DNA from 4 places in the Janthinobacterium sp. SUN033 genome. Region 4 is predicted to be linked to each of the others. Evidence: predicted binding sites of a transcription regulator. Region 4 holds the regulator's gene; each other region holds the start of a gene.
What was found. The regulator FNR, encoded in region 4, switches genes on or off when oxygen is low (the NO sensors DNR and NnrR bind a similar motif). The targets are predictions, from matches to a motif close to TTGATNNNNATCAA.
Positions count from the first base shown of each region.

Region 1: paaA (1,2-phenylacetyl-CoA epoxidase subunit PaaA) is a predicted target of FNR. The motif match lies at 2,930-2,943, and genes of this name have one in related genera.
Region 2: OX460_RS05665 (XrtA system polysaccharide chain length determinant) is a predicted target of FNR. The motif match lies at 3,398-3,411, and genes of this name have one in related genera.
Region 3: OX460_RS10130 (universal stress protein) is a predicted target of FNR. The motif match lies at 2,844-2,857, and genes of this name have one in related genera.

Region 1 is NZ_JAPQNV010000006.1:241,452-249,390, reverse strand. It holds gene paaE (1,2-phenylacetyl-CoA epoxidase subunit PaaE) at 1-210, opposite strand, end outside; gene paaD (1,2-phenylacetyl-CoA epoxidase subunit PaaD) at 251-778, opposite strand; gene paaC (1,2-phenylacetyl-CoA epoxidase subunit PaaC) at 778-1,530, opposite strand; gene paaB (1,2-phenylacetyl-CoA epoxidase subunit PaaB) at 1,545-1,829, opposite strand; gene paaA (1,2-phenylacetyl-CoA epoxidase subunit PaaA) at 1,856-2,845, opposite strand; gene paaX (phenylacetic acid degradation operon negative regulatory protein PaaX) at 3,113-4,042, shown strand; gene OX460_RS24485 (hypothetical protein) at 4,154-4,408, opposite strand; gene OX460_RS24480 (M14-type cytosolic carboxypeptidase) at 4,550-5,674, shown strand; gene OX460_RS24475 (cytochrome c peroxidase) at 5,954-7,063, shown strand; gene pmbA (metalloprotease PmbA) at 7,110-7,939, opposite strand, start outside.
Region 2 is NZ_JAPQNV010000001.1:1,211,972-1,219,910, forward strand. It holds gene OX460_RS05645 (hypothetical protein) at 1-962, shown strand, start outside; gene OX460_RS05650 (serine protease) at 959-1,723, shown strand; gene OX460_RS05655 (long-chain N-acyl amino acid synthase) at 1,728-2,474, opposite strand; gene OX460_RS05660 (XrtA/PEP-CTERM system exopolysaccharide export protein) at 2,675-3,298, opposite strand; gene OX460_RS05665 (XrtA system polysaccharide chain length determinant) at 3,542-5,071, shown strand; gene OX460_RS05670 (XrtA-associated tyrosine autokinase) at 5,088-5,921, shown strand; gene OX460_RS05675 (TIGR03016 family PEP-CTERM system-associated outer membrane protein) at 5,905-7,434, shown strand; gene wecB (UDP-N-acetylglucosamine 2-epimerase (non-hydrolyzing)) at 7,445-7,939, shown strand, end outside.
Region 3 is NZ_JAPQNV010000002.1:336,909-344,847, reverse strand. It holds gene OX460_RS10145 (hemin uptake protein HemP) at 1-100, opposite strand, end outside; gene OX460_RS10140 (helix-turn-helix domain-containing protein) at 349-1,155, opposite strand; gene OX460_RS10135 (response regulator transcription factor) at 1,496-2,140, opposite strand; gene OX460_RS10130 (universal stress protein) at 2,295-2,762, opposite strand; gene OX460_RS10125 (protein phosphatase CheZ) at 3,229-4,095, shown strand; gene OX460_RS10120 (chemotaxis protein CheA) at 4,095-5,984, shown strand; gene leuC (3-isopropylmalate dehydratase large subunit) at 6,264-7,667, shown strand; gene OX460_RS10110 (entericidin A/B family lipoprotein) at 7,790-7,912, shown strand.
Region 4 is NZ_JAPQNV010000004.1:728,977-736,915, forward strand. It holds gene OX460_RS20400 (response regulator) at 1-2,968, opposite strand, end outside; gene fnr (fumarate/nitrate reduction transcriptional regulator Fnr) at 3,218-3,976, shown strand; gene OX460_RS20410 (FixH family protein) at 3,980-4,504, opposite strand; gene ccoG (cytochrome c oxidase accessory protein CcoG) at 4,607-5,989, opposite strand; gene ccoP (cytochrome-c oxidase, cbb3-type subunit III) at 5,992-6,912, opposite strand; gene OX460_RS20425 (cbb3-type cytochrome c oxidase subunit 3) at 6,905-7,108, opposite strand; gene ccoO (cytochrome-c oxidase, cbb3-type subunit II) at 7,110-7,724, opposite strand; gene ccoN (cytochrome-c oxidase, cbb3-type subunit I) at 7,740-7,939, opposite strand, start outside.

The sequences.
Region 1 (7,939 bases), on a different contig from region 4:
CACGCGCAGGGTGCCATCCTGCACCGCCGAACAGATGGAATACGAGCGGCGCACGTCTTCCGCATTGATATGGGCGCGCAGGGTCAGGTGCTGGCCCTGCTGGAAGCGGAACTGCTGCTGTAATTCGGCCGGCACGTCGAACGTGACGGCGATGGTGTCGCGCGTTTCATTGCGCACGTTGGCCACGCACAGCGGATAAAATTTACTCATGCTTCATCTCCAGTTTCTTCGGAACGTGTGCCTGATTTTTTTAGTGGCACTTGAAGTAGTCAAACGGTTCGCGGCAATCCAGGCATTTGTACAGGGCCTTGCACGGCGTGGAGCCGAACTGGCTGGTCAGCTGCGTATGCGTGGAACCGCAATTCGGGCAAATCACGTCCAGTTTCGGCGTCGCCTGGCGCTTGACGCCACCACGTAAACCGCTGATGTCGATCACCTGCTGCTGCGGCGGGGCGATGCCATAGCCTTTCAGCTTGGCCTTGCCCGTCTCGCTCATCCAGTCCGTCGTCCAGGCGGGTGACAGCTGGTTCACCAGCGTCACCTTGTCCACGCCATGGCTGCGCAAGGCATCCGTGACGGCGTCGGCGATCACCTGCATGGCAGGGCAGCCCGAATACGTGGGCGTGATCGTCACGGTACAGGCGTCGCCGCCGGTGACTTCGACGGCGCGCACGATGCCCAGGTCCACCACCGAAATGACGGGGATTTCCGGGTCTGGCACGTCGCCCAGCCAGGCCCAGACCTGGGCGGCGTCCAGCGCTGCCGCGGCCGTGTTCATTACCACTCCGCCCCAGGATAGGCGCGCTGCAGGAACTGCATCTCGGCCAGAATAAAGCCCAGGTGTTCCGTGTGCGTGCCCTGCTTGCCGCCTTTTTGCATCCAGGCGTCGGGCGCCGGCACGCTCAAAGTCGCTTCCGCGAAGATCTCGGCCACGTGTTCCAGGAACGCCTGGCGCAGGATGTCGGATGGCGGCGCGATGCCGGCGGCGACCATGGCCTGGTCGACGGCGTCGTACTTGAACATCTCGCCCGTGTACATCCACAGCTTGTCGGCGGCGGCCTGCGTTTTCGCGTGGCTGTCCGCCGTGCCGTCGCCGAGGCGCACGACAAGATCGCCGCTGCGGCGCAAGTGGTACGTGACTTCCTTGATCGACTTTTGCGCCACTTCGACGATGCGCGCATCCGTCGATTTCGTCAGTTCCAGCAGCTGGAAATAGTGCCAGCTGTCGAAGAAGAACTGGCGCATCATCGTATCGGCGTAATTGCCGTTCGGCTGTTCGACCAGCAGGCAATTCTTGAAATCGTGGGCGTCGCGCAAAAAGGCGATGTCGTCCTCGTCGCGGCCCGCATTTTCCAGTTCGGCCGCATAGCTGAACCACAAACGCGTCTGGCCCAGCAAGTCCAGCGCCACGTTGGTCAGCGCCATGTCCTCTTCCAGCGCAGGGCCCTTGCCGCACAGCTGCGACAGCTGCTGGCTGAGGATCAGGGCGTTGTCGCCCAGGCGCAGGAGGTAATTGACCTTGTCATCCATTGCAGGCGCTCCCATCACAGATTCTTGACTTCTTCCGGCATCGGGAAGAAGGTGGGATGGCGGTACACCTTGCTGTTCGACGGTTCGAACAGGGCGCCCTTGTCGCCGGGGCTGCTGGCGACGATATCGGCCGCGCGCACCACCCAGATGCTCACGCCTTCATTGCGGCGCGTGTAGACGTCGCGCGCATGGTTGACCGCCATGGTGGCGTCGGAAGCGTGCAGGCTGCCCACATGCTTGTGCGCCAGGCCGTGCTGGCTGCGGATGAAAACTTCCCACAAAGGCCATTCTTTGCTCATGTTGCTATCCCCTTTTATAGATGTTTTCAGGCTGCCGCTTTGCTAGCGGCTTGCTTGTCGGCGTAGGCGACCAAGGCATCGCGGAACCATTCGCCGTCTTCATACGCTTTCACGCGCGTTTGCAGGCGTTCGCGGTTGCACGGGCCATTGCCCTTCAAGACATTGTTGAACTCGGACCAGTCAATCTCGCCGAATTCATAGTGGCCCGTTTCCGCATTGAACTTCAGGTCGGGATCGGGCACGGTCAGGCCCAGGTATTCGATTTGCGGCACGGTCTGGTCGACCATGCGCTGGCGCAATTCGTCGTTCGAGAACAGCTTGATGCGCCATTGCGCCGACTGGGCGCTGTTGATGGAAGCGGCATCGGACGGGCCGAACATCATCAGCGACGGCCACCACCAGCGGTTCAAGGCATCCTGTGCCATGGCTTTCTGCGCGGGCGTACCCTTGCACAGCGACATCATGATGTCGTAGCCCTGGCGCGCATGGAACGATTCTTCCTTGCAGACGCGGATCATGGCGCGCGCATACGGGCCGTACGAGCAGCGGCACAGGGGAATCTGGTTGATGATGGCAGAGCCGTCGACCAGCCAGCCGATGGCGCCCATGTCGGCCCACGACAGGGTCGGATAGTTAAAGATGCTGGAATACTTGGCTTTGCCCGAATGCAAGGCGGCCAGCAAGTCGTCGCGCGACACGCCCAAGGTTTCCGCGGCGCTATACAGGTACAGGCCGTGGCCGGCTTCGTCCTGGATCTTCGCCAGCAGGATGGACTTGCGTTTCAGGGTGGGCGCGCGCGTGACCCAGTTGCCTTCAGGCAATTGGCCGACGATTTCCGAGTGCGCGTGCTGCGAAATCTGGCGGATCAGGGTCTTGCGGTAAGCATCCGGCATCCAGTCCTTGGCCTCGATCTTGATGCCTTCGTCGATGCGCGCCTGGAAAGCGCGCTCTTCTTGACCCATGTCGTCGAGCGAACGAACGTTCTTGAGGCCGGTTTCAACCATTTGTGCGTACATGATCTGTCTCCCATGTCTTTGATTTTGCGCAGCAACGCGGTGCGATGAACAGATAATACGATACAAAAAACGATTTGCATACACTTGATATGAATCATTTTAAAAATTCGTATCTTGTGCAGCTTTTTTGTGCGTATGATATTGCTTATGAGAAAACACTGCGGAGCGCCACCAGCGCTTCCGGCAAATTATTGCCGCGCTACCCGCGCAGCCAAGTAAACTGCTGCTTTTATTGAACCGACCGCAACACGGCCAGACCGGAACCACATGAAGAACACCCGCTGCACGGCATGGATAGCCGATTTCCTGGAAAGCGACCCACCGCGCTCGAAGTCCCTGGTGATGACCATCTTTGGCGACGCCATCGTGCCGCGCGGCGGCGCCATCTGGCTGGGCAGCCTGATCGAACTGCTGGCGCCGTTTGGCGTGAATGACCGTTTATTGCGCACCAGCGTGTTCCGCCTGGCGCAGGAAGGCTGGCTCAGCTCGCAGCGCGACGGCCGCCGCAGCGCCTATACGATACGCCCGGAGGCGCTGGCCCGCTTCGAACGCGCCTATCGCCGCATCTATGCGCCGCTGGTCGTGCACTGGGATGGCAGCTGGACCCTGGTGATCGGGCCGGCCGGCAGCATCGGCGCCGCCGAGCGGGGTGCGCTGCGCAAGGAATTATTGTGGGCCGGCTATGGCTTGATCTCTCCCGGCATCTTTGGCCACCCGGCCAGCAATGCGGAGGCGCTGGAAGATATCCTCGTGCGCAACGAGGTGCAGGGCAAGCTGTACGTCTGCCACACCACGGAATTGCCAGGTGTCAGCACGCGTCCCCTGCGCGACATGGTGGGCGACTGCTGGGACTTGTCGGAAGTGATGGCCGGCTACGAAAAATTCATCGCCAGCTTCCAGCCGCTGCTGACCCTGCTGCAAGAGGCGCCCGAGTTCGATGCCGAGCAAGCGTTCGTCATCCGCTCGCTGCTGACGCACGCCTACCGCCGCGTGCAGTTGCACGACCCGCAACTGCCCGTCGAACTGCTGCCCGAACCGTGGCCCGGCACGCAAGCCTATGCGCTGGCACGCGACCTCTACCGCCTTACCTACGCGGCGGCCGAGGAACATATCCTGGCCACCCTGCGGCGCGAGGATGAGCAGGCGCCGGATGTGGAGCCCTGGTTTTTTGAACGTTTTGGCGGACTGAACACCTGACAAAACGTCCATGGCGGCGTCGCAGGGCCTGGGCGTACGTGCGTACTGCCTGCGGCCCTGCGCCTTGCCCTGGCAATTTTTCAGGCGTTCAGGATTTGCTCACTGCTGCGTTCACTGCTTGGCGACGACCTGCTTGGCCCCTGCCAGCAAATCCTGCCCCAGCTTTTCCAGCGCGTTCGCCTGCACCAGCATGGTGTCGAGGATGGCCACGTTGAAGGTGAATTCGGCCGGCGTCGTATAGCCGGGGAAACGTATGATGCGCAGCAATTCCTGCAAGGTCGTGCCCTTACCCAGGTGCGCCAGCGCATCGCTGAGGGCGCTGATTTTCTTTTCCAGTTCGCGGATGTGTTTGCCGTTGTCGTCCATGATGCTCTCCCTGTGTCGGAGCTTCCACGTTAGCAAAGCATGTCCTGCCTCGTTTGCGCCAGCACAAAGGCCACCGCAAAACAGGTATCATCGCGCCATTGCACACGATGCAAAACCCATACGTTTTTATCAGGAACACTCATGACCATTAAAATCAGCCAGCAATTCGACGCCGGCGCGATCGAGGTGCTGCGCGCCGACGATGCCCAATCCATCGAGCTGAACATCCGCAAGGATTCCCACGCCGACATCACGCAGTGGTTTTACTTCCGCCTGCAAGGCGCGCAAGGCGAGGCGTGCACGATCCGCTTCATGAATGCCGGCAAGTCGGCCTACCCGGACGGCTGGAAAGACTACCAGGCCGTGGCCAGCTACGACCGCGAAACCTGGTTCCGCGTGCCGACCAGCTTTGACGGCACGGTGATGACCATCGAACACACGCCGGAAGAAGAAAGCGTGTACTACGCCTACTTCGAACCGTATCCATGGGACCGCCACCTGGCCCTGATCGACAGCGCGCAAGCGTCGCCGCTGGTGCGCCTGGTCGACCTGGGCAGCACCGTGGAAGGCCGCGACATGAATCTGCTGGTGGTCGGCGACGCCGATGCCGAGAAAAAAGTCTGGGTCATCGCGCGCCAGCATCCGGGCGAGACGATGGCCGAATGGTTTGTCGAAGGCATGCTCGAAGCACTGCTGGACCAGGCCAATCCGTTTGCCCGCCAGTGCCTGCAAGACGCCGTCTTCTACGTGGTACCGAACATGAATCCGGACGGTTCCGTGCATGGCAACCTGCGCACCAACGCGGCCGGCGCCAACCTGAACCGCGAATGGATGACGCCGACCATGGAGCGCAGCCCGGAAGTGTTTCTGGTGAAACAGAAAATGCATGAAATCGGCTGCGACCTGTTCCTCGACGTGCATGGCGACGAAGGCTTGCCTTACGTCTTCGTGGCCGGCAGCGATGCGCTGGAAAATTTCACGCCAGCACAGAAGGCCGAGCAAGACCGCTTCATCGCCGACTTCAAGGTGGCCAGCCCCGACTTCCAGGATGAGCACGGCTACGAAGACGGCCCGTTCACGCCGGAAGTACTGACCATGGGTTCGCCCCACATCACCCACGCCTTCGGCTGCCTGTCGCTGACCCTGGAATTGCCGTTCAAGGACAATGCCAACGATCCCGACCCGCAAACAGGATGGAGCGGCGCCCGCAGCGCCGCCCTGGGCGCGGCCGTGCTGCAGCCTGTCCTGTCCACCTTGCGCGCCTGAGCCGCGCATGAAACTGGCCCGCCACGCATGACGTGACGGGCTTGGCCGGCGCTTACTCTGCCGCCGGCTGTTTTCCGCTCCCCGTCTTGCGCAGCGCAGCATCGCTAATCGTTGCCACGCCAGCCATTGCTGCCTATACTGGGCGCAGCATTGCCTGTCTCCCCCTTGCCGACAACCATCCCGCATATGACCATCAAAGACCAGCCACGCGCTGAGGCGCGATTTTCACCGACCCGATTTGCACACGTGTGCATATTCTTGTTTCTTGGCTTGCACGGCATGCCAGGCACGGCAGCCGAACTCAGCCCTGCCGCGCAGCTGGGGCGGCGCATCTTCCACGATGCCAGCCTGTCCGCCTCAGGCAGGCAGTCGTGCGCCAGTTGCCATGACCCGGCCCACGCCTATGCGCCCGGCAACAAGCTGGCCGTGCAACTGGGCGGCGCCGATGGCCAGGCGCACGGCTACCGCGCCACACCATCGCTGCGCTACCTGGAACACACGCCGCCCTTCCGCTTTGATGAAGAAGGCGCACCCAACGGCGGCATCAACCGCGACGGCCGCGCCGCCAGCCTGGCAGAACAGGCGGAACGGCCGTTCCTGGCAGCGCACGAAATGGCCAATGCCAGCACGGATGCGGTGGTGGAACGGTTGCGCAACGGCAACTATGCGGACGCATTCCGGCGCGTCTTTGGCGACGCCATCTTTGCGCAACCACAACAGGCATTCAGCCGCATCACGTATGCTTTGCAGCAATTCCAGCAGGAAGAGCCGGATTTTCACCGCTACGATTCCAAATATGACCTCTACCTGGCCAACAAGGTTCCGCTGGAACTCGCCGAATTGCGGGGCCTGGCCCTGTTCAACGATGAACGCAAGGGCAATTGCGCCGCTTGCCACCCCAGCGTGCGGGGCGAACATGGCGCGCCGCCCCTGTTTACGGACTTCAGTTTCGACAATCTGGGCGTGCCGCGCAATATGCGCATTCCCGCCACGGCCGACCCGGCCTATTTCGACCTGGGCTTGTGCGGTCCCGACCGTACGGAGCTGGCGGCGAAAGGCGAGCTATGCGGCGCCTTCAAGGTACCCAGCCTGCGCAATGTGGCCACGCGCCAAGTGTTTTTTCATAACGGCGTGTTCGACAACCTGACGGAGGCCCTGCGTTTTTATGTGCGGCGCGATACGCATCCGCAAGAATGGTATCCGCGCGACAAGCGGGGAAAAGTGCAGAAATTCAATGACATACCCGCCAGATACCGCGCCAACGTGAACGTCAAGGAAGCGCCGTTCGACCGCAAGCGCGGCATGGCGCCGGCGCTGACGGCGGGCGAGATCGAGGATATGGTGAAGTTCCTGGCCACCCTGACGGATGGCTATCAAGTCCAGCAGTAAAGCGTGGCGCGCCCGCCCGGCGTTGTCGCGCTTGCCATGCAGGCGCTCAGCCGCCCGCCACCACCATGCTCTCGATGAGGATGGAACCCGTCTGTTTGGTGCCGCGGCGCAGTTCGTCGGCGCCCACGGCAACGATGTTGCGCAGCATGTCCTTCATGTTGCCGGCGATGGTGATTTCTTCCACCGGATACTGGATCACGCCATTTTCCACCCAGAAACCGGATGCGCCGCGCGAATAGTCGCCCGTCACGTAATTGGTTCCTTGTCCCATCAGCTCCGTCACCAGCAAGCCCGTGCCCAGCTTTTTCAGCATGGCACTAAAATCGTCGCTGGCGGCCGTCAGGTTCGAGGTCAGATACAGATTGTGCGAACCGCCCGCGTTGCCCGTCGTCTGCATGCCCAGCTTGCGGGCCGTGTAGGTCGACAGGAAATAGCCTTGCACCACGCCATCCTTGACGACGTCGCGGCTGACGGTTTTCACGCCCTCTTCGTCGAACGGCGCCGAACCGACGCCGCCGATCACGTGCGGGTCTTCGAAGATCTGCACGTGCGACGGCAGCACTTGCGTGCCCAGGGAGTCGTTCAGGAAAGTGGACTTGCGGTACAGGGCGCCGCCCGAGGTCGCTTGCACATAGGTACCCAGCAAACCGGCCGCCAGCGGCGCCTCGAACAGCACGGGACAAGTGCGCGTGCCCAGCTTGCGCGCGTTCAGGCGCGACAGGGCGCGCTCGGCGGCGTAGCGGCCGATGGCTTCCGGGCTCGACATTTTGGAGGCGTCGCGCACGGACGAATACCAATCGTCGCGCTGCATCTTCGCCCCTTTGCCGGCGATGGGCGCCACGGACAGGGTGTGGCGCGAGAACGGGTAGCCGCCGA
Region 2 (7,939 bases), on a different contig from region 4:
GTTTCGCCACCACGGCCTTCGACATGCAGGGCCGCTTGCGCCATTGGCGGCAAGTGCTGGCCATGCAGCCGCCCGACTGGGGCGACCGCCTGTTCGGCATGGGCAGCGGCAGCTTTCCCGCCACCTATTATTGGCACAATCCGGGGCGCGAGGTGCCGGCCAGCATCGCGTATGCAGAAGACAGGGACGCGCCCGGCAATTATTATGTGCGCCTGGCCAGTCCCGGCTACAGCGCCGGCTATGGCGAACTGCTGCGGCTGCTGCAACGCCTGCGCGTGCAGCCCGCCACGCGCTACACCCTGGCGCTCGACGTGCGCAGAAGCGGGCCCATGCCCGTGCTGCAGGTGCGGCTGTGCCAGCGGCAATTGCTGTATCCACAAAATTGCGTGGAAATCCCCCTGCGCCTGCCTCCGCCCGGCAATCCGCCGGCGGCCTGGCAACACTATGACGTGCCGTTCGACAGCGCCTGGCTGGGCACGGGCGCCTGGCTGCTGCGCCCGCCCGTGCAGCTGGAACTGGCGGTCAGCGGCACGGCCGCCTCGTCCGTGCTCGACGTCGACAACCTGAGCCTGCGCGCGCCCGGCGGCGAGGAACTGATCGCCAACGGCCGTTTTACGCAGGCCAACAATTACTGGTTTTTCAGCAGCGACCACCATCACTTGCCGTGGCATATCAAGAGCATGGCGCTGCACCTGCTGGTGGAAACGGGCTGGTGCGGCGCACTGACCATGCTGGCCCTGCTGGCCGTGGCCGGCCTGCGCCTGCTGCGCCGCGCCGCGCGGGGCGAACCGGGCGCGCTGGCCTGCGCCGCCGCCCTGCTGGGTTTTCTCGTCGTCGGCCTGTTCGACAGCCTGCTCGACGTGCCCCGCCTCGCCCTGCTGTGCCATCTGATGCTGCTGTGCGCGCTGCTGCAAGCCGCGCCCTCCCCGCCACCTCCCCACCTTGAAAGCGCGCCGCCATGACTACCCTGTTTTCCGCCCTCCTATTCTGCCTGGCCCTGGCCAGCGCGCCGTGCCGCGCCGATGCGCCGCTGGCGCAAACCATCGCGCGCATCAAACCGTCCATCGTCGGCGTGGGCAGCCTGCAAAAGACGCGCACGCCGCCGATGAATTTCATCGGCACGGGTTTCGTGACGGGCGACGGCTTGAGCGTGCTGACCTGCGCCCACGTGATCCAGAAACTGCTCGACGCCAATCCGAACGAAGTCATCGGCATCCTCACGGGCCAGGGCGAGGCGGCGCAATTTCGCCCCGCCAGGGTCCAGGCGGTGGACACGGAACACGACCTGGCCTTGCTGCGCCTGGCGGGCGCGCCCATGCCCGCTCTGGCGCTGGGCGACGCGGCCACGGTGCGCGAAGGCCAGGCCATGGCGTTTACGGGCTTTCCGCTGGGCACCTTGCTCGGGCTGCACCACGTGACGCATCGCGCCACCGTGTCATCGCTGACGCCGGTGGTCATGCCCAGCGAAAACGCGCAGCGCCTCGACATCCGGCGCCTGGCGCAGCTGCAAAAAGCGCCTTACACCGTGTTCCAGCTGGACGCGACGGCGTATCCGGGCAGCAGCGGCAGCCCCCTGTTCGATCCCGAGACCGGTCTCGTCTACGGCATCGTCAACATGGTGTACGTCAAGGGCCTCAAGGAAGCGGCTATCAGCGCCCCGAGCGGCATCACCTACGCGATTCCGGGCAGCTACATGCAGACGCTCTTGCTGAAAAACAAATGAGTGATCAGTTGCGCCCCTGCCTCAGCCGGTCCGTAATGCCAGGCTCATCCCATGTCGGAAAAAAAAAGGGGTAAAACGACCGTTCACCCCCATGCTGTTCCATCAGGCCACCGTATTTACGGATCTGGGCCCCCATGTAATCGAGGTCCAGCCGTAGCAGCACGGCCGGCGCCCCCACGCGCGTGCACTCGCGCTCGCCGCCGAAGTCCTGGAATCCCAGCATGCGCTTGTAAAACACCACGTGGCGCGGATTGACTTCGATCACGTAATCCGTAAAGCCGTGAATATTGTGGGCATAGATATAAGAAATATGAATCAGCGCCGCGAACACGCGCTTGCTCACCCCCTTGTCGATGGCCAGGCGCGACGGTTCGCACAGGCGCCGGCCTTCCTCGCGCAGGATGTCGAGCTTGTCGCGGAAGTTTTCATCGGCCGGCAAGCCGGTCTCGTCATTGTCGAGGCACAGGGTCATGGTGCCGACGGTGGTGCCGGCCGTTTCCGCAAACAGCGTGATTTTATTCAGGGCATGCGCGATGCCGGGGTCGACGGCATAGCCGCGCCAGCCGTACATCTTGCGGATCAGCAAACTGGCCGCCTCGCGCCGGCCGCGCGAATTGGCCATGCGGATATGAAAGCGCTGCAGGTCGAGCTCATGCTCCATGGCCGGATCGATCTGCCCCTCGCCCACCACCAGGTCATTGAAAGTACCGGGCGTGTCGAAGGAAATAATGGGTTCATCTTCAAAGCTCATCTTGTCCTCACGTTCATCGGCCGCCGTCGAGACGGACTGAAGCCAATGCCTTGTGACAAGAGAAAAACTGGAGAAGTTCCCGCGCCTGGCAAAAAAAACAGAAGAAATATGCTATTTAATAGCAAAATTGCATGCTGAAATTTGCCTGCAAGTACAAAATGACAAATATAAGTGCTGTTTTGATATTGCCGAGTCCGCTATTAAAAGAAGCTCTCCGGTATCAGCAGCACGTCGCCCGGGCGCATCATGACGTTGGCGGAAATATCGCCACGCTTCAGGAGGTCGTCGAGGCGCACGCCCAGCTGCTGCTGGTTGCCTTCGCGCATGCGGATGATGCTGGCCTTGTTGCCGGCCGCAAAATCGGTGATGCCGCCCACGGCGATGAGCACGTCCATCAGCGACATGCCCAGCCGGTACGGCAGCGCCTGCGGCTTGGCCGCTTCGCCGATGACGCGGATCTGCTCGCCATACGGGCCCGAGAAATTGGTGACGATGACCGTCACGACGGGCTGCTGGATGAACTTGCCCAACGCTTGCTCGATATCGCGCGCCAGCTGGGTCGAGGTCTTGCCGCTGGCGGGCAAATCCTCGACCAGCGGCGTGGTGATCTTGCCGTCCGGCCGCACGGCCACCGTCAGCGACACTTCCGGATTGCGCCAGACGATGATGTTGACGGAGTCTCCCGGTCCGATCAGGTAGTCGTGCATGGGCGCGCTGTCGTCGGAGGGCGCCAGCGGATGGGACGTGCGGCAGGCGCCCAGCAAGCCGGCGGCCAAGGCCAGGCCCAGCGTGTTGCAGACAAATGCACGGCGAAACGGATTCATGCGGAGCCTCTTCGAGTCGATGGCGCGTCCATGGCCGGCCGCGCAGAACCAGCCTGGGCCGCGAACTTCCTATGATTATTAAAACCCGGCAAGTCAACCTTGAGGCGTATCAAGAAGCAATCATCTTGGGAAATTTTGCCTCCCAGCCGCCCTATACTTTGCTTACTCAACAGGCAAGCATTTCTTGCAAGACGCCGTCGCCAGCCCATCGACCGTGCAGCACCGTCACTTGAAGGAAGCGACATGGAAGAATTGATACAGCAATTGCTTTCCAGCCTGAAAGGCATCTGGAAGTACCGCTGGCATGCGGTGCTGGTGGCGTGGCTGGTGGCCATCGTCGGCTTCATCAAGGTGATCACCCTGCCCGACGACTTCCAGACGTCGGCGCGCGTATTTGTCGATACGCAAACCATCCTCAAGCCGCTGATGGCCGGCATGACCAGCGTGCCAAACACGGAACAGCAGGTTGCCATCATGAGCCGCACCCTGCTCAGCCGCCCGAACGTGGAGCGCGTCATGCGCATGGTCGACCTCGACCTCGACTCGAAGACCGTGCGCGAACACGAGGCCCAGCTCGACGACCTGATGAGCCGCATCAAGATCACGGGCACCAACGCGTATGACATCTACACGATCAGCTACAGCGGGCGCGACCCGAAGCTGGTGCGCGATGTGGTGCAAAGCCTGCTCACCATCTTTGTCGAAGGCAGTTTCCAGGGAAAAAAGGGCGATTCGCAAAAGGCGGTGCAATTCATCGACGAGCAGATCAAGAATTACGAGGACAAGCTGAGCGCGGCGGAAAACCTCGTGAAGGAATTCAAGATCCGCAACAACCTGCTGCTGCCGCGCCAGGGCATCGACTATGGCAGCCAGCTGCTGATGTCGTCCGATAGCCTGAACAATGCCAAGCTGGAACTGGTCGAGGCGGAGCAGGCCCGCAAGGCCATCCAGAGCCAGATCGAAGGCGACGAGCCCGTGCTCGACCTGGAACCGAATGCATCGGCCATCGCGAATCCCGAACTCGACGAGCGCATCGCCACGCTCAACAAGAACCTCGACAGCCTGCGCATGCAATTTACGGAACTGCACCCGGACATCATTTCCTCGAAGCGCCTCATTGCCCAGCTGGAAGAACGCAAGATCGAGGAAAGCAAGCTGAAGACGGCGGCCGGCGACCCGGGCAAGAACTACAGCCCCATGCTGCAGCAGCTGAAGGTGGCGCTGACGGACGCGGATGCCAAGGTAGCTGCCATCAAGGCCCGCGTGCAGGAATACAGCGCGCGCAATGAGCGCTTGCTGGCGCAGAGCAATGCCGTGCCCGAGGTGGAGTCGCAGCTGGCGCAGCTCAACCGCGACTACATCATCAACAAGGAAAACTATGAAAAGCTGATCGGCCGGCGCGAAGCGGCCAAGCTGTCGGGCGAACTCAGTTCCACCACCGAGATGATGGCCTTCAAGATCATCGACCCGCCCACGGTGCAATATGCGCCCGTCGGCCCGAACCGCCCGCTGCTGTTCAGCGCGGCGCTGGGCGCGGCCCTGGTGGCCGGCGTCGCCACGGCCTTGCTCATCAGCCAGGTGCGTCCCACCTTCCTCAGCCCCGCCGAACTGCGCGACGCCACGGGCTTGAACGTGCTGGGCACGGTATCGATGAACTGGACGGCGCTGCAGCAAGTGCGCCGCCGCCGCGCACGCTACGGCTTTGGCGCCTGCCTGGGCAGCCTGTTCGTGCTGTACGGCGGGGTCATGACGGCCGCGCTGCTGAAATTCTAGATCCCGGGGAGCGACGATGAGCAGCAAGGACAGCGGCAAGCAGGAACCCACCATCCTGGGCGTGGCCGAGGCCGGCGTGCCGTATGGCGTGAATGGTGCGGATGGCGCGGACGCGGCCAGGTCGCCCCAGTACCGCCCCCTGAACCTGGCCCGGCTGGCGGAGCAAGGCATGCTCACGCAGGAAGGCGGACGCAGCTCGGTGGCCGAGGATTTCCGCATCATCAAGCGCCCGCTGCTGCGCCAGGCGCGCGCCAGCGGCGCCGAGGCCATCCGCCACGGCAACCTGATCGTCGTCACCAGCGCCATGCCCGGCGAAGGCAAGACCTACTGCGCCGTGAACCTGGCCATGAGCATCGCCATGGAAATGGATATCACGGTGCTGCTGGTCGATGCCGACGTGGCGCGCCCGTCCGTGCTGAAGGTGCTGGGCCTGCCGCCGGAGCCGGGACTGATGGACGTGCTGCTCGACCCGCAACTGGCCATGGGCGACGTGATCCTGAAAACCAATGTGGCCAACCTGAGCATCCTGCCCGCCGGGCGCAGCAACAAGCATGCGACGGAATTGCTGGCCAGCCGCGCCATGAGCCGCCTGCTGGCGGAAATTGCCAGCCGCTACAGCGACCGCGTCGTCATCTTCGATTCGCCGCCCCTCTTGATCACCAGCGAGGCGCACGCGCTGGTCGGGCAGATGGGACAAGTGGTGATGGTCGTCGAGGCGGAAACGACGACGCAGCACGCCGTCAAGGAAGCGCTGCGCCAGATCGAGTCATGCGAACACATTCATTTGATCTACAACAAGACCAAATCGTTCCCCGGCAACGACTACTACGGCTATGGCTATTACGACTAGCGGCCGGGTTCCGCTGCCGCTGCTGCCGTTCCTGTCCCTGCTGCTGCCCCTGCCGGCCGGCGCCGTCGACTGGCTGGTGAAACCGTCGCTGCGCCTGCGCGAAAGCTACACGGACAATGCCTTGCGCGCGCCGTCCGGCCAGGCGCAATCGGACTTCATCACGGAAATCGCGCCCGCCATCGCCCTCATCGGCACGGGCCCGCGCCTGCGCGTGCACCTCGATTACAGCTGGCGCAAATACCTGTCGGGGCAGCGCGCCGATACGGATACCCACGAACTGCGCGCCTCGGCCGACGCCGAGCTGGTGCAGGACTGGTTCTTCATCGATGCGGACGCCAGCGTGAGCCGGCGCAACATCTCGCCATTCGGCCCGCAACTGATCGACGGCCTGCCCGACACGGACAATGCCAGCACCGTGCGCACGACGGGCATCAGCCCCTACCTGCGCCACCGTTTCCGCGGCCTGGCCTCGGCCGAGCTGCGCTACACGCGCAACACGGTCGACAGCGGCGGCGACCTGCTCTCCGTGCACAGCGATGAGCTGGAATTGCTGCTTAATGGCGAGCCGCGCGGCAACGGCTGGACCTGGAACGCCAGCCACGACGTGCGCCGCACGCAGGACAGCAAGCTGGCGCCCGTGCGCATGCAGCGCAGCAGCGCGGGCTTGCGCTATCCCATCAACAGCAAGTGGGCGGCCACGGCCAGCGGCGGCATGGAAAAGGAAGGCTATCTGTCGACCAGCGGCAAGGCGCCGGCGGGCCGCTTCTGGTCGCTGGGCGGCGTGTGGACGCCGTCGCCGCGCACCAGCGTGGCCTTCAGCACGGGCAAGCGCTTCTTTGGCACCACCTACAGCCTGGACGCCACCTTCCTGCAGCGCCATACCAACTGGCAATTGAGCTACGGCGAAAACATCACCACCATGCCGACGCAGTTTTCGCGCCTGGGCGACCGCGATGCGGGCCGGCTGCTCGATCAACTGTGGCGCGGCATCTTTCCCAATGCGCGCGACCGGCGCTTGCGCATCGACGCCTTCCTGCGCTACGCCAACAGCCTGGGGCCGGAACGGGGCGCCATCAATTACTTCAGCCATCGCTATTTCCTGCAAAAGCAGCTGAAGCTGACGATGGCGCGCGCCACGGCGAAAAGCACGATGATCGTCGGCGTCACGGCCGTCGACCGCACGGCGCAAACGGCCAGCGGCATCGACAGCGGCTTGCTGCCCGGCGTGGAGTTCGGCAGCGAAGACCGCACGCGCCAGGTCGGCGCCAACCTGGGCTGGGGCTGGCAAGCCAATTCGCGCACCACCGTCAATGTCAATGCCGGCTACGCCGGCGTGCGTTCGCTGAGCGCGCCCCGGCGCGACAACAACATCACCTTGACGGCCGGCTACACGCGCATCCTGCAGCCGGACATGACGGCCAGCATCGACGTGCGGCACACGCGGCACGCCAGCAACCGCGGCGGCGATTACCGCGAAAACGGCGTCAGCGCCACGCTCACCATGCAATTCTAAGGAGCCCGCAATGTCCGACCCTTCGCTGTCATCCGCCGCGCCGGCGCACCTGCTGTGCGTGGTGGCCGCGCGCCCCAACCTGATGAAGATGGCGCCCATCCTGGGCGCCCTGGCGCGCCATGCGCCCGCCGTGCGCGTGACCTTGCTGCATACGGGCCAGCATTACGACACGGCCATGAACGAACAACTGTTTATCGACCTGGACATGCGCCCGCCCGACATCGCCCTCGACGTCGGCTCCGGCAACCACGCGCAGCAGACGGCCGAGATCATGCGCCGCTTCGACGCCGTGCTCGACGCCCATCCGCCGCTGGCGCCCGACGCCGTGCTGGTGGTGGGCGACGTCAATTCCACGCTGGCGTGCGCGCTGGTGGCGGCCAAGCGCGGCACGCCCGTGATCCACGTCGAGGCGGGCTTGCGCAGCGGCGACCGGCGCATGCCCGAGGAAATCAACCGCGTGCTGACGGATCAATTGTCCGACCTGCTGCTGACCAGCGAGGAAGGC
Region 3 (7,939 bases), on a different contig from region 4:
CTTCGCTGGTGATGCGGCGCGCCGGCTGGGCCATGCTGACGGGAGGACGGACGTGGGCGGTAGCGGCATCCTGGATCAAGGCTGGTTTTGAGCTTTGCATGTTGGGCTTTCTTTGTCTCAGTTGAGAATGATTCGTATTTGCATTATTGTTGAATGTGGCCCGAAAAGCAAGGCTTATTTGTGCGGAATCCGCGCTTTTTTACGGTGGGACGGCAGCGTGGGAGAGAGTGCTGCGCAAAGGCGGCCGCTGGCGCGGCGCGGAAGGGGGCGGCAGCAAAAAAGACCCGGCAAGGCAGTGCGCCTTGGCCGGGTCAAGCCTGTGCCAAGCTTGAGGAAATCGGGATGAAGCTAGATGGTGGCCAGCAATTGCGCCGAGGCGCTGGCGGCCGCGGTGGTATCGGCCTTGAGCTTGGCGGCGGCCAGCTGCTTGGCGCGCGAGCGCGACGGCGGCAGGCGGCGCAGGGTTTTCAGGGCGTCCGGATCTTTGATGCCGATGGTGCGCTGGTCAACCGTGATCAGGCCGATTTCATTGAAGGCGGACAAGGTACGGCTGACCGTTTCCAGCGTCAGGCCCAGGTAGCTGCCGATTTCGTGGCGCGTCATGCGCAGGTTGAACAGCTTGCTCGAGTAGCCCATCTGCGCAAAGCGGTCGGCCAGCGAGACTAGGAAGCGCGCCACGCGGGCTTCGGCGCTGAGGGCGCCCAGCATGCCGATCATGGCTTGCTCGCGCACCAGTTCGCGGCTCATCACGCCGTACATGACATTTTCCAGTTCCAGGTGGACACGGCCCAGCGCCGTGAGTTTCTTGAACGGCAGCAGGATCAGGTCGCAGTCGGACAGGGCCACAGCTTCCGAGGAATAGTGGCGCGAGTGGATGCCGTCGACGCCCAGCATGTCGCCCTTCATGGGAAAGCTGAGCACCTGCTCATTGCCGAACTCATCGATGAGCACGGTTTTCAGGAAGCCCGAATTGACGATGTACAGGGTGTCGAACGGCTGGCCGATCGTGTGCACGCGCTGGCCCGTCTTGAATTGCACGTGCTGGAACAGCAGTTCGTCGGCGGCGATGGTGCAGGCGCTGGAGATATGCAGCAGGTCGCACACCTCCTTCAGGTTCGACCAGAGCCGGCCCTGGCGCTGGCGTCCCGCTTCCATCGGAGCGGAGGGGGCCAGCGATGGTGAGGCGGCGCGGGTGTCGGGCATTTGCGTGGACAGCATGTTCATCTCCTGGTGACAGGTAGTTCAGAGTTGAATGACGGGGTGCACGGGACGGCGGGCAGGCGTGGGCCGGCGGCGCGCGTTCGGGCAGGTAATGCTCAATTCGCTGAAGACTTGCTGTGTGATGAAATAACTTTCCAGCAACTTGATTACTGGTTTCAGTATGCCAACAAGCGTATGCAATTAATATCAGCAGTGGCTGAATATGGCAGTAGGAGCTGTGGTAGATGAAGTAGGATTGTTCCTACAGTCGACGCGCGGGCGCGCGCCGCCGTATTCAGGTCTTGAAGGGGGAGAGCAGGCGGTGCGCCACGGCATACTGGACCATTTCTGACAGGGAACTCATGCCCATCTTTTGCATGATGCGCGTCTTGTGCGTACTCACCGTCTTGACGCTCAGATGCAGGTTGTTGGCAATTTCCGTGATCGACTTGCCTGCCACCAGCAGGGAAAAGACTTCGAATTCGCGGTCCGACAGCTGTTTATGCAGCAAGCTTTCATTCGGCATCATGATGTTGAGCACGAGCTGCTCCGCCACCTCGGCGCTGATGTAGGGACGTCCCGACGCCACCTTGTGGATGGCGCCCACGAGCTGGGTGCCCGCGCTTTCCTTGGTCAGATAGCCTTGCGCGCCGGCGCGGATGGCGCGCACCGCATATTGCTCTTCCTCGTGCATGGTGAGGATCAGGATGGACAGCTTGGGCGCCTCGCTGCGGATTTGCCGGATCAGGTCGACGCCGCTGCGGCCCGGCATCGACAGGTCGAGCAGCAACAGGTCGAAGCCGCCCTGGCGCACATGGTTGAGTACTTCAAAACCGTCGATGGCTTCACCCACGATGTCGATATCCGGCGCGCCGTCAAGGATGCGCTTCAATCCTTCACGCATGATGGTGTGGTCGTCGGCAATCACAATACGTATCATAGGCGGGCAATCTGGTGGCGTGTAATCTGCTCTGTCCGTCACCGGACAATCAAATGTTGAGAAACGAGAAACGTTGTCATTTTAACCGAAGCTGCCGCACTGTGCCTTTTCTTGCGATGTGCCGGTGCGACGGCCCCCGTGGCCATGTGACCCCTTATTTTGTCGGGGGTTCCTTGATCAGCCTGTGCACCAGCACGGGCAATTTCGAGTGCGACAGCACCTTGTTGGTGACGCTGCCCAGCAGCAACTGACCCCAGCCGCTGCGGCCATGCGAACCCATGAAAATCAGGTCGCATTGCTGCAATTGCGCCACTTCCACGATTTTCAGGGCGGGGCTGTCGGAAAAGGCCGTTAATCCCGTCGCTTGCAAGCCCCGCTTGGCAGCCGCGTCGAGCACGGGTTGCCAGTGGTCGGCGCCCGCCTTGCGCATGGCGACGCGGTATTCCTCTTCGCTGGGATAGCTCGGCGGAATGATTTCGATGTACACCGGGTACTGGTACTCGGGCGCCACGTACACGGCAAGGATGTCGGCGTGCATTTGTTCGGCAAAGGCAACGCCGGCACAGGCCGTCAAGTTGGAGACGGTGGAGCCGTCCGTGGCGATCAGAATTTTCTTATACATGGCAGGTCCTTTGGCAGTGACTCAGCGCGCGCAACGCCTCTCATTGTAGACGTGGCGGCAGCATTGTATTCATGTAAAGACTTGATAATTATCAATACTACTGCACCTTCAGTATAGACAACATTGGCAGAAAGATCGTGTTTAGCTGCGGCAGGGTCTGCCTGGCGCCGTTGCGCAGGCGCTTGAGAGCAGGATTTCTTGTGTCGCGCGTGGTCTTGCACGCACGCCAATGGTAGTATTTCAAAATACAACAGCAGGAACACTTATTTCCTGGCGGAAAAGCTCTTGCGGACCCGCTTTGCACCAGGAAGCGCGTTTTGAGATTTACCAACAGGGCGGCGCCCTGCTACACTCGCACCATCGCAGCGGTATTGCCTCAAATCATCTTAATCGAGAAATTGTGGGTATCAGTCTGTAAAACGCACAGTTCAGGCGGAATTTTGACAAATTATGGAGAAGCAGGGATATGACCAACGCCGCTGATGATTTCGATGCATTATTCGATGAAGTATCCGCGCAAAGCGCGGCCGCAGCCACGCCGGCGCCTGCCGCCGCGCCCGCTCCCGCCGTGATCGCGGATGACGATTTTGATGCGCTGTTCGACTCCGTGTCGGCCAGCGCCGCCGTACCGGCAGCCGCAGCGGCGCCGGTGGCTGCCGCGCCAGCCGCAGCGGAAGCGGCCCCCGTGGCCGGCGCCGACGCGCCTGGCGAAACAGCCGACCCGGTCGACCAGTCCGACAAGCCGATGTTCGAGCGCCTGGGCGGCATCGTGCGCCTGCTGCACGATTCGCTGCGCGAACTGGGCTACGACAAGGCGTTGACGGAAGCGTCGTCGCAGATCGTCGACGCCCAGGACCGCCTGGAATATGTCGCCACCCTGACGGAACAGGCCGCCAACAAGGTCTTGAACACGCTCGACGAAGGCATGCCGGCGCAGGACGTGCTGTCGAAGAAAGCCAAGGACATGGACGGCCGCTGGACGGCGCTGTTCGACGGCAAGCTGAGCCTGGAAGAATTCAAGGCCCTGGCCGGCGATTCGCGCCAGTTCGCGCAAGCCGTTGCCGAAGCGACGGAAGCGGAAAAAGCCCGCTTGCTGGAAATCATGATGGCCCAGGACTTCCAGGACATCACGGGCCAGCTGATCAAAAAAGTGGTCAACATCACCAAGACGGTGGAAAACGAGCTGGCTCAGCTGCTGCGCGACAACGCGCCGGCCGAGGTGCGCGAAAAACTGGCGCAAAAGCCGGTGCCGCTGATGCAGGGCCCGTCCGTGCCGTCGGTGGCGCTGGACCAGGATAATGTAGACGACCTTCTTGCGGATTTGGGATTCTAATGGACGATATGCTCAAGGATTTCGTCGTTGAGGCGATGGATCTTGCGGTTAATGTTGAAGAGCACTTATTGCGCCTCGAGCGTGATCCTGACAACAAGGAAACACTGAATGCCGTGTTTCGTTCCTTCCACACCATCAAGGGTGGCGCCGGTTTCATGGGCCTGCCTGCGCTGGTGGCGGCCTGCCACCTGACGGAAAATCTGTTCGACGCCTTGCGAACGGGCGCCGCGCCCGTGACGCCGATCGCCATCGAGGCGGCGCTGCAAGCGTCCGGTTTCGTGGCCGACCAGCTGACGGAGCTGGCAAATGGCGCCGCGCCGGAAAGCTTGCCGGCCATGCCGGAAGAGCTGGAACACATCCTGACGAACGCCATCGAAGGCAAGGGCATGGACGCGCCTGCGCCTGCCGCCGCCGTGGTGGCGGAAGCGGCCGCGCCTGTTGCCGAGGTCGCTGAAGTGCTTGCGGCCGCGCCTGCCGCTGTCGCGGCCACTGCCAGCGCCGATGGCCTGGACTGGGAAGGCATGTATAACGCCGTCGTGCCCGAGTCCAGCCGCGTCGCTGCCGCACCGGTGTCCGCCGTCGCCGCTGCGCCTGCCGTCGTGGCCGCCGCGCCTGCCGCTGTTGCCGCCGCCAAACCGGCCGCCAAGGCCTGGGATGGCGCCGAACGCCGCGAAGAGCGTCCGGAAGTGCGCCATGCTGCGCCCGTCAAGGAAGACAGCATCCGCGTCGACGCCGTCAAGCTCGACGCCTTGCTGGAAGTGGCCGGCGAATCCGTGCAGGCCGCCAACCAGGCTGCCGTGCTGCTCGAGCGCTTGCTGCAATTCAAATTCGAAGGCCAGGCCGCTACCTTGATGGCGACCCTGGCGGAAACCCTGGAACGCGCTTCGCGTTACTCGACGGAACTGCAGCGGGCCACCCTGGCCACGCGCATGCAGCCCGTCGGCCGCCTGTTCCAGAAATTCCCGCGCCTGGTGCGCGAACTGGCCAAGGATCTGGGCAAGGATGTCGAACTGACCATCGAAGGCGCGGAGACGGAAGTCGACCGCGTGGTGGTCGACAGCCTGTACGATCCGCTCGTGCACATGCTGCGCAACTCGCTCGACCATGGCGTCGAATCGCCGGAAGCGCGCCTGGCTGCCGGCAAGCCCGCCAAATCGTATATTTCACTGAAGGCATGGCAGGAAGCCAACAGTGTCATGATCGTGCTGCAGGATGACGGCAAGGGCATGGACCCGGCCTTCCTGCGCAGCAAGGCCCAGCAAAAGGGCTTGATCAGCGAAAACGCGCAGTTGAGCAACGACGAATGCTTCCAGCTGGTGTTCCTGCCGGGCTTCTCGACCAAGGAAGTCGCGTCCAGCGTCTCCGGGCGCGGCGTCGGCATGGACGTGGTGAAAACGGCCGTGGAGAAAAACCGCGGCGCCATCCACATCGAATCGGCGCTGGGCAAGGGCACCAAATTTGCCATCCGCCTGCCGATCGAACTGTCGATCGTGCCGACCATGCTCGTGTCGACCTCGGGCGCCGCGCTGGCGCTGCCGATGGCCGTGGTGCAGCGCGTCGTCGAATTGCCGGAAACCTTCATGGAAGTGGGCGGCGCGCCCGTGCTGAAAGACCAGGGCCGTCCATTGCCCGTGCGGTCGCTGGCCGGTTCGCTGGGCTACGAATCGTGCAGCGAGCGCGTCGGCATTGTTGTCGCTGCGCCACAGCCGTACATTCTCGCCGTGGAAGCCGTCGATGGCACGGCCGACCTCGTGATCAAGCCGATGACGGCCATCACCGTGGAAGGCATCACGGGCACGGCCCGCTCGGCCGAGGGCGAGCTGGTGCTAGTCGTGGGCCTATCTTTCCTGATGGATGGTTGCAGGGGAAGTGTGCGCATGGCTGCCTAACAACACAGGCCAGTTCACATCCAGCCCGCTGCAGACCTCTGCAGCGGGCTTTTTTTTCGGCTTTTTTCGATTTTTATTCGCCCCGCCGGCATTTTGGCGGATTTTCGTATCAGCAATTTTTTCGCCATATCCGCAAAGCGCGCCAAATTTTGTATCGCCCATCCCACGCTGGGGCGGCTTTTGGTTCTGCATTGCACAATATATGGCATAATCATTGCCGATCCCTCCGATCAGTAGACAGATCACTTAAACACAGGCTGTGGCAACGCTGCATAAATCATGATGAAGACGCTTTACGACAAACTTTGGGAATCCCACGTTGTTCGGGCCGAAGATGATGGCACGACAATTCTGTACATCGACCGGCACCTGCTGCACGAAGTCACCAGCCCGCAAGCCTTCGATGGCCTCAGCGTGGCGGGCCGCCAGCCGTGGCGCATTTCCGCCAACCTGGCCGTGGCCGACCATAACGTGCCCACCACCAGCCGGGTCGACGGCATTGCCGACCCGGTCTCGCGCCTGCAGGTGGAAACCCTGGACAAGAACGCCCGGCACTATGGCTTGACCTACTTCAACATGAACGACAAGCGTCAGGGTATCGTGCATGTGATCGGCCCCGAGCAGGGCGCGACCCTGCCCGGCATGACGGTCGTCTGCGGCGATTCGCACACGTCCACGCACGGCGCGTTCGGCGCGCTGGCGCACGGCATCGGCACGTCCGAAGTGGAACATGTGCTGGCCACGCAAACCTTGCTGCAAAAGAAATCCAAATCCATGCTGGTGCAGGTCGACGGCGCCTTGCCTGCCGGCGTGACGGCGAAAGATATCGTGCTGGCCATCATCGGCAAGATCGGCACGGCCGGCGGCACGGGCTACTGCATCGAGTTCGGCGGCTCGGCCATCCGCGCCCTGTCGATGGAAGGCCGCATGACGGTGTGCAACATGGCCATCGAGGCGGGCGCGCGCGCCGGCATTATCGGCGTGGACGACACCACCATCAATTACGTCAAGGGCCGCCCGTTTTCGCCGGCCGGTCCCCACTGGGAACGCGCCGTGGCCTATTGGCGCACCCTGCATTCGGACCCGGGCGCCCGCTTCGACCTCGTCGTCACCCTGAACGCGCAAGACATCGTGCCGCAAGTGACCTGGGGCACGTCGCCCGAGATGGTGATCGGCGTCAATGGCCGCGTGCCGGACCCCGATTTGGAAAAAGACAGCGTCAAGCGCGATGCGATGGAAAAGGCGCTCGTCTACATGGCCTTGAAACCGAACACGGCCATCGAAGACATCCGCATCGACAAGGTCTTCATCGGTTCCTGCACCAATTCGCGCATCGAGGATTTGCGCGCGGCAGCGGCCGTGGTGCGCGGCAAGTACCGCGCCTCGAACGTCTCGCTGGCGCTGGTGGTGCCCGGTTCCGGCCTGGTCAAGGATCAGGCCGAGCGCGAGGGACTCGACCGCATCTTCAAGGATGCCGGTTTCGAGTGGCGCGAGCCGGGCTGCTCCATGTGTCTGGCCATGAATGCGGACCGCCTGGAGCCGGGCGAACGTTGCGCGTCTACGTCGAACCGCAACTTCGAAGGCCGGCAAGGGCAGGGCGGGCGTACCCACCTGGTGTCGCCCGCGATGGCGGCCGCGGCAGGTATCGCCGGCCACTTTGTCGACGTGCGGGGCTTGCGATGAATTAGGGGAACTGCGTGGTAACGCAGCCAAATTCCGGGGTCAGACCCGCCGGGTCTGACCCCAGCTTTCAGCTGCTGGTTTACACTAGCGCCATTCATTTCCCTGAAACAAACGAGATCATCATGAAAAAACTCTTCGCCCTCCTCATCGCCACCGTCATCCTGTCTGGCTGCAACACCGTTTCCGGCATCGGCCGCGATGTGCAGAAAGTCGGCCAGGTTGTCACTGGCGCCGGCGGAAAATAAACCGCGACGTGCCGGCGCCCTGCGCCG
Region 4 (7,939 bases):
CGATGGCTTCCTCGGTGGCGAACGCGGCGCGGATCAGGCGTTTCGTGCCCAGGGTGCCGACGGAGCCGCGCACGCTGTGCAGGATGCGTGCCACGTCGCTGTGGCGGCCCGCCTGCAACGCCGTTTCGGCCTCGTGCACGGGCGTCATGCCCTTGTTCAGCGCGTCTTCCACCATGCGCCGCAGCACGCCGCGCCCCTTCGCATCGCGTCCCATCACGCGCATCAGCGGCGCCATGGAAAACACTTCTTCATCGGCGACGCGTGCCGGCTCGGCCGTCTGTACTTGCGGGCGCTTGGGCAGGTGGCGCAGGATGACTTCCATCATCTCTTCCACCACCACGGGCTTGGCGATGAAATCGCTGATGCCGGCCGTCATGCAGCGCTCGCGCTCGGACGCCAGCACGCCGGCCGTCATGGCGATCACGGGCAGGTGCAAGCGCAGTTCCGTGCGGATGATGTGGGTGGCGCTGAAACCGTCCATGACGGGCATCTGCATGTCCATCAGCACGATGTCGTAGCGCAGCGCTTCCGTGCGCAGCCGTTCCACGGCTTGCAAGCCGTCGCCCACCACGTCCAGGGTGGCGCCCATGTGTTCGAGGATGCCGCGCGCCACGGCCTGGTTCAGGTGGTTGTCTTCCACCAGCAGGAAATGCACGCCGGCCAGTTCCGTGCCCAGCGGCTGGTGCAGCATGCGCTGCTCGCCGCCGTCGTCCTTGGCGATCAGCGCCTGGTGCAGGGCGTCGAACAGGCTCGATCCCGTGATCGGCTTCATCAGCACGACATCGGCCTCGGCTGCGCTGGAGATTTCTTCCAGGTGGTTGCGGGCGAAGGCGTTGACCATCACGACGATGGGCTGGCGCTGGCCGCTGGCCGCCTGGCGGATGGCCTTGGCCGTGGCCAGGCCATCCATGACGGGCATGTGCCAGTCGGCCAGCACCACGTCGTACGGTTGCTGCTGCGCCAGGCGTTCGCGGTACAGTTCGATGGCGGCAAAACCGGAGTCCACTTCGTCGGCCAGCCAGCCCCACGCCTCGATCAGCTTGACGATCAGTTCGCGCGTGGTGCGGTTGTCGTCGGCCACCAGCAGGCGCAGCTGGCCCAGCGCCGGCGTGCGCCGCGTTTCGGCCGGCTGCGCCAGCATTTCGAAGGGCACGCTGAACCAGAAGCGGCTGCCCTTGCCTTCGCTGCTGGCGACGGCGATGTCGCCGCCCATCATGTGGATCAGCTGCTTGCTGATGGCCAGGCCCAGGCCCGTGCCGCCGAAGCGCCGCGTGATGCTCTGGTCGCCCTGGGAAAACGCGGCAAACAGCTGCTGTTGCTGCAGTTCCGTCATGCCGATGCCCGTGTCGCGCACTTCGAAGCGCAGCCAGGCGCGGCCGCTCTCGCTCTCGGCCAGGCTGACGGCCACCACCACTTCGCCGCTCTCCGTGAACTTGATGGCGTTGCCGGCCAGGTTGACGAGGATTTGCTGCAGGCGCTGGGCGTCGCCCACGAGGCGCCGCGGCACGTCGGGCTCGACGGCGATGGCCAGTTCCAGCTCCTTTTCGCCCGCATTCATCGTCATCGTCGTGGCCAGGGTATTCATGACTTCATCGAGGTCGAATTCGACGGGCGACAATTCCATGCGCCGCGCCTCGATCTTCGAATAGTCGAGCACGTCATTGAGGATGCCCAGCAGCGACTGGCCCGCCACTCTGACCATGGTCAGATACTTGCGCTGTTCCGTGTCGAGCTTGGTATTGCCCAGCAGATACACCATGCCCAGCACGGCATTGAGGGGCGTGCGGATTTCATGGCTCATGTTGGCCACGAAATCGCTCTTCGCGCGGTTGGCCGCCTCGGCCCGGTCGCGTTCCTGTTCCAGCTCCGCCGCGCGCGATTCGAGTTCCTGCTGCAGGCGGTCGCGTTCGCTCATCAGGCCGTTGAACGCTTCCGTCAGTTCGCCGATCTCGTCGCGCTGCTGCACCGGCACGGGCGTGAAGCGGCTGCCGCTGGTGCGCAGGGCCAGCAGGGTGTCGCGCAGGCGCACCAGCGGCGACAGCAGGCGCACGGTGACCCAGCCCAGAACAAAGGCGGCCAGCAGCGAGGCGAGGATGCTCCACAGCACCAATCGGTACAGCACGCCATCGAACGGTTCGAAGGCATCCTCGACGGGGAGCGAGGCGGCCAGCAGCCAGTTCACGGATTTCAGGCGCTTGAAGCTGTTAACGGCCGTGATGCCGCGGCTGTTGGTGCTGACCATGCTGCCTTCGCCATCTTCCTTCAGCAGCCGGGTCGTCGTCAGGTTGGCGTTCGGCTTGCGCGGTTGCAGCAAGCGGCTGGTATCGGGGTGCAGCACGTAGCGCGGCACGGCGCCGCGCGTGAGAATGAAGTAATAGCCGTTCTTGCCGATCTTTTCCGAGCGCAGGCGGCCCAGCAGGTTGTCCTTGTACAGGCGCAGCACGCCGATCACCACGCCGGCCACCTGGCCATCGGCGGCCAGCACGGGCGCCACCATCTGCACGATGGGCATGCCGCTCGACTTGCCCAGCATCGGTTCGGTGATCATGGGCTGGCGCGTGCGCAGGACGGTCTGGAAATACTCGCGCTCGGCGACGTTGATGCCGGCGCGCCCCGCTACCTCCGGCATGTCGGCCACGACGGCGCCATGCGCGTCGAGCACCAGCACGTCATCGAACAGCACCAGCATCGAGCGGCGCGAATAGTATTCGCGCAATTGGGCGGGCCGGGCGATCAATTCCGGCGGCTGCTGCCTGGCCGTCAGGGTGACGATCTGCAGCAGCATGCCCAGCTTGTCGTCGAGCTCGGCAGCGGTGCGGGTGATCAGGGACGATTGCTGGCTCAGCAGTACTCGGGTGAAGTCGTCGCGCATGTGCTGCACCTGGATCATGGTGACCAGCGCGATCATGGCGATCGAGGTCAGGCTGGTGGCCAGCGCGACTTTTGCTTTAATGCCGAGAGGCTTCATGATTTCCTTTTCAGTACCGGGCGGCACAGGCGGCAGATAATGCTGTCAGGAATTTTCCTATCAATGCCCCAGCTTGGCAAGCGCCGCCGCGCAAATTGCCCGTCCCGGATGGGCTTTTGACGATGTTGCCATATAATTAAAGGCTGGACGTCGTTTATTCGCCGAATTTACGGTGAAATTGGCATACGGCAACCCTGTATGCGGCTGTATGCAGTAAACTTGTTGTTGCATTTTCTAAAAGGTACCGACATGACTGAAGCGCTACTCACTCCAACCTTGCCCACCGTGAACGTGGAGGCGTTGCGTGCGCGATGCTCGACCTGCAGCATGCATCAATTGTGCCTGCCGATGGGCCTCGATGTGGGCGATATGGACAGGCTGGATCAGATCATCGGCCGCCGCCGCAAGATCGTGCGCGGCGCCTCGCTGTTCCGTATCGGCGACTCGTTCCAGAACCTGTATGCGATCCGCCTGGGGCATTTCAAGACGTACCAGATCAATCCGGGCGGCGAAGAGCAGGTGACGGGCTTCCAGATGGCGGGTGAACTGCTGGGCATGGACGCCATCAGCGCCGACCGCCACCACTGTAATGCGGTGGCTCTGGAAGACAGCGAAGTGTGTGAAATCCCGTTTTCCAGCCTGGAACAATTGCTGGGCAATATGCCGACCCTGCTGCGCCATTTCCACCGCATGATGAGCCAGGAAATCACGCGCGAGCAAAGCGTCATGCTGTTGCTGGGCAATATGCAGGCGACGCAGCGCTTTGCCGCCTTCATCGTCAACCTGGCGTCGCGCTATGAAGCGCGCGGCTATTCGGGCAGCAATTTCCAGCTGCGCATGTCGCGCGAGGAAATCGGCAACTACCTGGGCCTGACCATCGAGAGCGTCAGCCGCCTGCTGTCGAAGTTCAAGAAGGAAGGCTGGCTGCGCGTCTCCAATCGGGAAATTGAAATCCTGCAGCCGGCCAAGTTAAAAGCCATTACGGCCGGCACGGACGTCTGCAAGTAAGACTTACAGTTCCTCGTCCGCATGCAGCGCGATGCTGCGCTGCAGGGGCCAGGTCCAGATGCCGGACAGGCGCCACTCGCGTTTGTCGTTTTCCACCAGCACTTGCCAGCGGCTGCGCTCGAGCATCGGCAGCGCCACGGAAAAATTGCCGGCTGCGTCGGGCTGCACCAGCACCTTGATATCCTTTTCCGGCAGGGTCGCATGCGCCAGGTGCAGCTGCAAAGGCGCCTGATAGGCCTTGCCGAAGCTGTGCACGGAACCGGTCAGGCGTGCTTGCGCCACGTCATACGACAGGCGCGTATCCATCGCCAGGTCGCTGGCGATCGTGTCGCGCTTCAAATCCTGGTTGATCGCCTTGCCCTGCTTGTAATAATCGCCCACCACCAGCGCATCGGGCTGCGTAAACGCGATATAGCCCATGAAGCTGCCGACGACCACGGACAGGCCGGGGCCGATCATCAGCAGCCATGGCCAGCGATGCTTGTACCACGGTGCAACGGGTGCTTGCAGTTTCAGACTGTCGGACATGGTATTTCTCCTGTGTAAACGGCCAATCCCCGTGCGGGGACCGGCCTTCCTGCAACTTCGTGGCGGCGGCGAGGGCACCCGGTCCCCGTCCGCCTTTCCTTGTTAACGTGGCACGATGAATACCGCGCTTTCACGCACATGCAGCGATGGGTCGTCCAGCGATTGCAATTCGATCGCAATCTTGTTCGAGCCCTTCTCTCCCACGCCGTGCGGCACGCGCAGGCGGATGGGCCAACCCAGCGTTTCCGTCGGCTGCAAGGTCACTTCTTCGCGCGTCAGCAAGGTCAGGCCCGGCAAGCCGGAAGCGCTGATTTTGAAATGCTGGCTTTGCTCCGACGTGTTCATGATCTGCAGGCGGTAGACGTTTTCGATCATGCCGTCTTCCACTTCGCGTCCCATGGAACCGCGGTCGCGGATCACGTCCATTTTCAGGGGCGTGCGCAGGGCCAGCGAAGTACACACGGCGATGATGATCAGGGCCAGGATGGAAGTGTAGATCAAGACGCGCGGGCGCATGGCGCGCTGGCGTATCTGCTTCGAATTGAAGTTGTTTTCCATCGCATGGTCGGTACTGTAGCGTACCAGTCCCCGTGGCCGGTCGACCTTGTCCATCACGCTGTTGCAGGCATCGACGCAAGCGGCGCAACCGATGCATTCATACTGCAGGCCGTTACGGATATCGATACCGGTCGGACACACCTGCACGCACAGGGTACAGTCGATGCAATCGCCCAGCTTGTCGTTGTTGCCGGCCTTCTTGCTCATGGCGCCACGTGGTTCACCGCGCTTGGCATCGTAGGTGATGATCAAAGTGTCCTGGTCGAACATGGCGCTCTGGAAGCGCGCGTAGGGGCACATGTATTTGCACACCTGCTCGCGCAGCCAGCCCGCGTTGCCGTAGGTTGCCAGACTGTAGAACAAGACCCAGAACCATTCCCAGGGACCGAAGTTCAGCGTGGTCACCGACTGCGCCAGTTCCTTGATCGGCGTGAAGTAGCCGACAAAGGTAAAGCCCGTCCACAGGGCGATGGCGCCCCATACCAGGTGCTTGGCCGTCTTCTTGAACGCCTTGCGCACGGAGGGGCCCTGCTTGTCGAGGGCCATGCGCGCACTGCGCGTGCCCTCGATGCGGCGTTCGACCCACAGGAAAATTTCCGTGTATACCGTTTGCGGGCAAGAGAACCCGCACCACACCCGCCCGGCAATGGCCGTGACGAGGAACAACAAATACGCACAGATGATCAGCAGGGCCGCCAGATAGATGAAATCCTGGGGCCACAGCACGACGCCGAAAATGTAGAACTTGCGCGTGGTCAAATCGAACAGCAGGGCTTGCCTGCCATTCCAGGTCAACCACGGCAAGCCGTAGAACGCGAGCTGGGTAAGCCATACGCATACCCATCGCCAGGTAGCGTAGCGTCCTTTGGCCTCGCGAGGGTAGATTTGCTCGCGGGCCGCATACATCTTGATGACTTGAGGTTCCATTTTTACTTTGCGGGTGCCTGCGGATTCGACAGGCTCCAGACATACGCCGACAGCACGTGTACCTTGGATTCGCCGAGGAAATCGCTGAAGGCCGGCATGGTGTTGCTGCGTCCCTTGCGTACGGTTTCCATGATGGTGTCGGCGCTGCCGCCGTACAGCCAGGTCTTGTCCGTCAGGTTTGGCGCGCCCAGCATCTGGTTACCCTTGGCATCGGCACCATGACAGGCCATGCAGGCGCCGAACTTGGCCTTGCCCAGCACGGACTTGACGGGATCCGAGGTCGAGCCGGACAGGCTCAGCACATAATGGGCCACGTTCTCGACATCCTTTTCGGACCCTAGGGCGGCGCCCATCGGTGGCATTTGCCCATTGCGGCCGTGCATGATGGTGGTCTTGATGATGTCGGGTTCGCCGCCATACAGCCAGTCCTTGTCGGTCAGGTTGGGGAAGCCCTTGTTGCCGCGCGCATCCGAACCGTGGCATTGCGCGCAGTAGGTCAGGAACAGGCGCTGGCCGATGGCTTGCGCCTGCGGATCGGCGGCCACCGTCTTCAAGTCCTGGCTCAGGTACTTGTTGAACAGGGGACCGTAGTCGGCTTCCGCCTTCTTCAGCTCTTCCTCGTACTGGCCCGTCGATTTCCAGCCCAGGCTGCCGGCATAGTTGCCCAGGCCCGGATACAGGAACAGGTAGGCCAGCGAGAAGACGATGGTGATGTAGAACAACCACATCCACCAGCGCGGCATCGGCGTATTGAGTTCCTTCAAGTCCTCGTCCCAGACGTGGCCCGTGGTGCCGTCAGCAGGGGCGCCCTCGACCACTTTGATTTTCGACTGCGAGTACAGCAGCACGCCGCAGCCGATGATGCCCAGCAGGGACAGCACGATGATGTAGATATTCCAGAAGCCATTGGTAAAGTCAGCCATGGTTATGCTCCTTCGCCAGGGTCATTTCGGCTTCGGCCGGATAGTCGAGCGCGTCGTCGGCGAACGGCAGGCGTGCCGCCGCGTCGAAGTCGCTGTTGCTGCGGCTGAACGTCCACCACAGGATGCCCACGAACGTCGTAAAGGAAACCACCGTCATGACGCTGCTGGCGCTGTCAAACAGGTTTTCGATTGCCATGCTAATTCCTTGTTTTGATTAATGTACCGAGGCCTTGCAGATAGGCGACCAGGGCGTCTTCTTCCGTCTTGTCCTGCAGCTGCGCGGGGCCGGCGGCGATCTCTTCATCGCTGTACGGCTGGCCCAGGCGTTTCAGGGCGCGCATCTTCGGCATGATGTCGTCAGGCACCAGCTTGGTCTTCGCCAGCCAGGGGTAGGACGGCATGTTCGACTCGGGCACCACGTCGCGCGGGTTGTTCAAGTGCGTGCGGTGCCATTCGTCGCTGTAGCGCGCGCCCACGCGGGCCAGGTCGGGCCCCGTGCGCTTGGAACCCCACTGGAACGGACGGTCGTAGACGAATTCGCCGGCGACCGAATAGTGGCCATAGCGTTCCGTTTCCGCGCGCAGCGGACGCACCATCTGCGAGTGGCAGTTGTAGCAGCCTTCGCGCACGTAGATGTCGCGGCCCGCCAGGCGCAGCGGCGAGTACGGCTTCAGGCCGGCGACGGGTTCCGTCGTGCTCTTCTGGAAGAACAGGGGGACGATCTCGACGGCGCCGCCGATGCTGATCACCACCGTGACCAGGGCGATCAGCAGCCAGGGGTTTCTTTCAATCCATGCATGTGAAAATTTCATTTGCTTTCGCTCCTATCAGGCGTGCGCCGCGTTCAGTTCCGGAATGCGGGCGACGGGGAGTTTGCTGCCGCGCAGCGTCATCCAGGTGTTGTAGCCCATGATGCACATACCCGACAGGTACAGCAGGCCACCGGCCACGCGCACCACGTAGTACGGATACGTCGCTTTCACGCTCTCGACAAAGGTGTAGGTCAGGGTGCCGTCCGGATTGACCG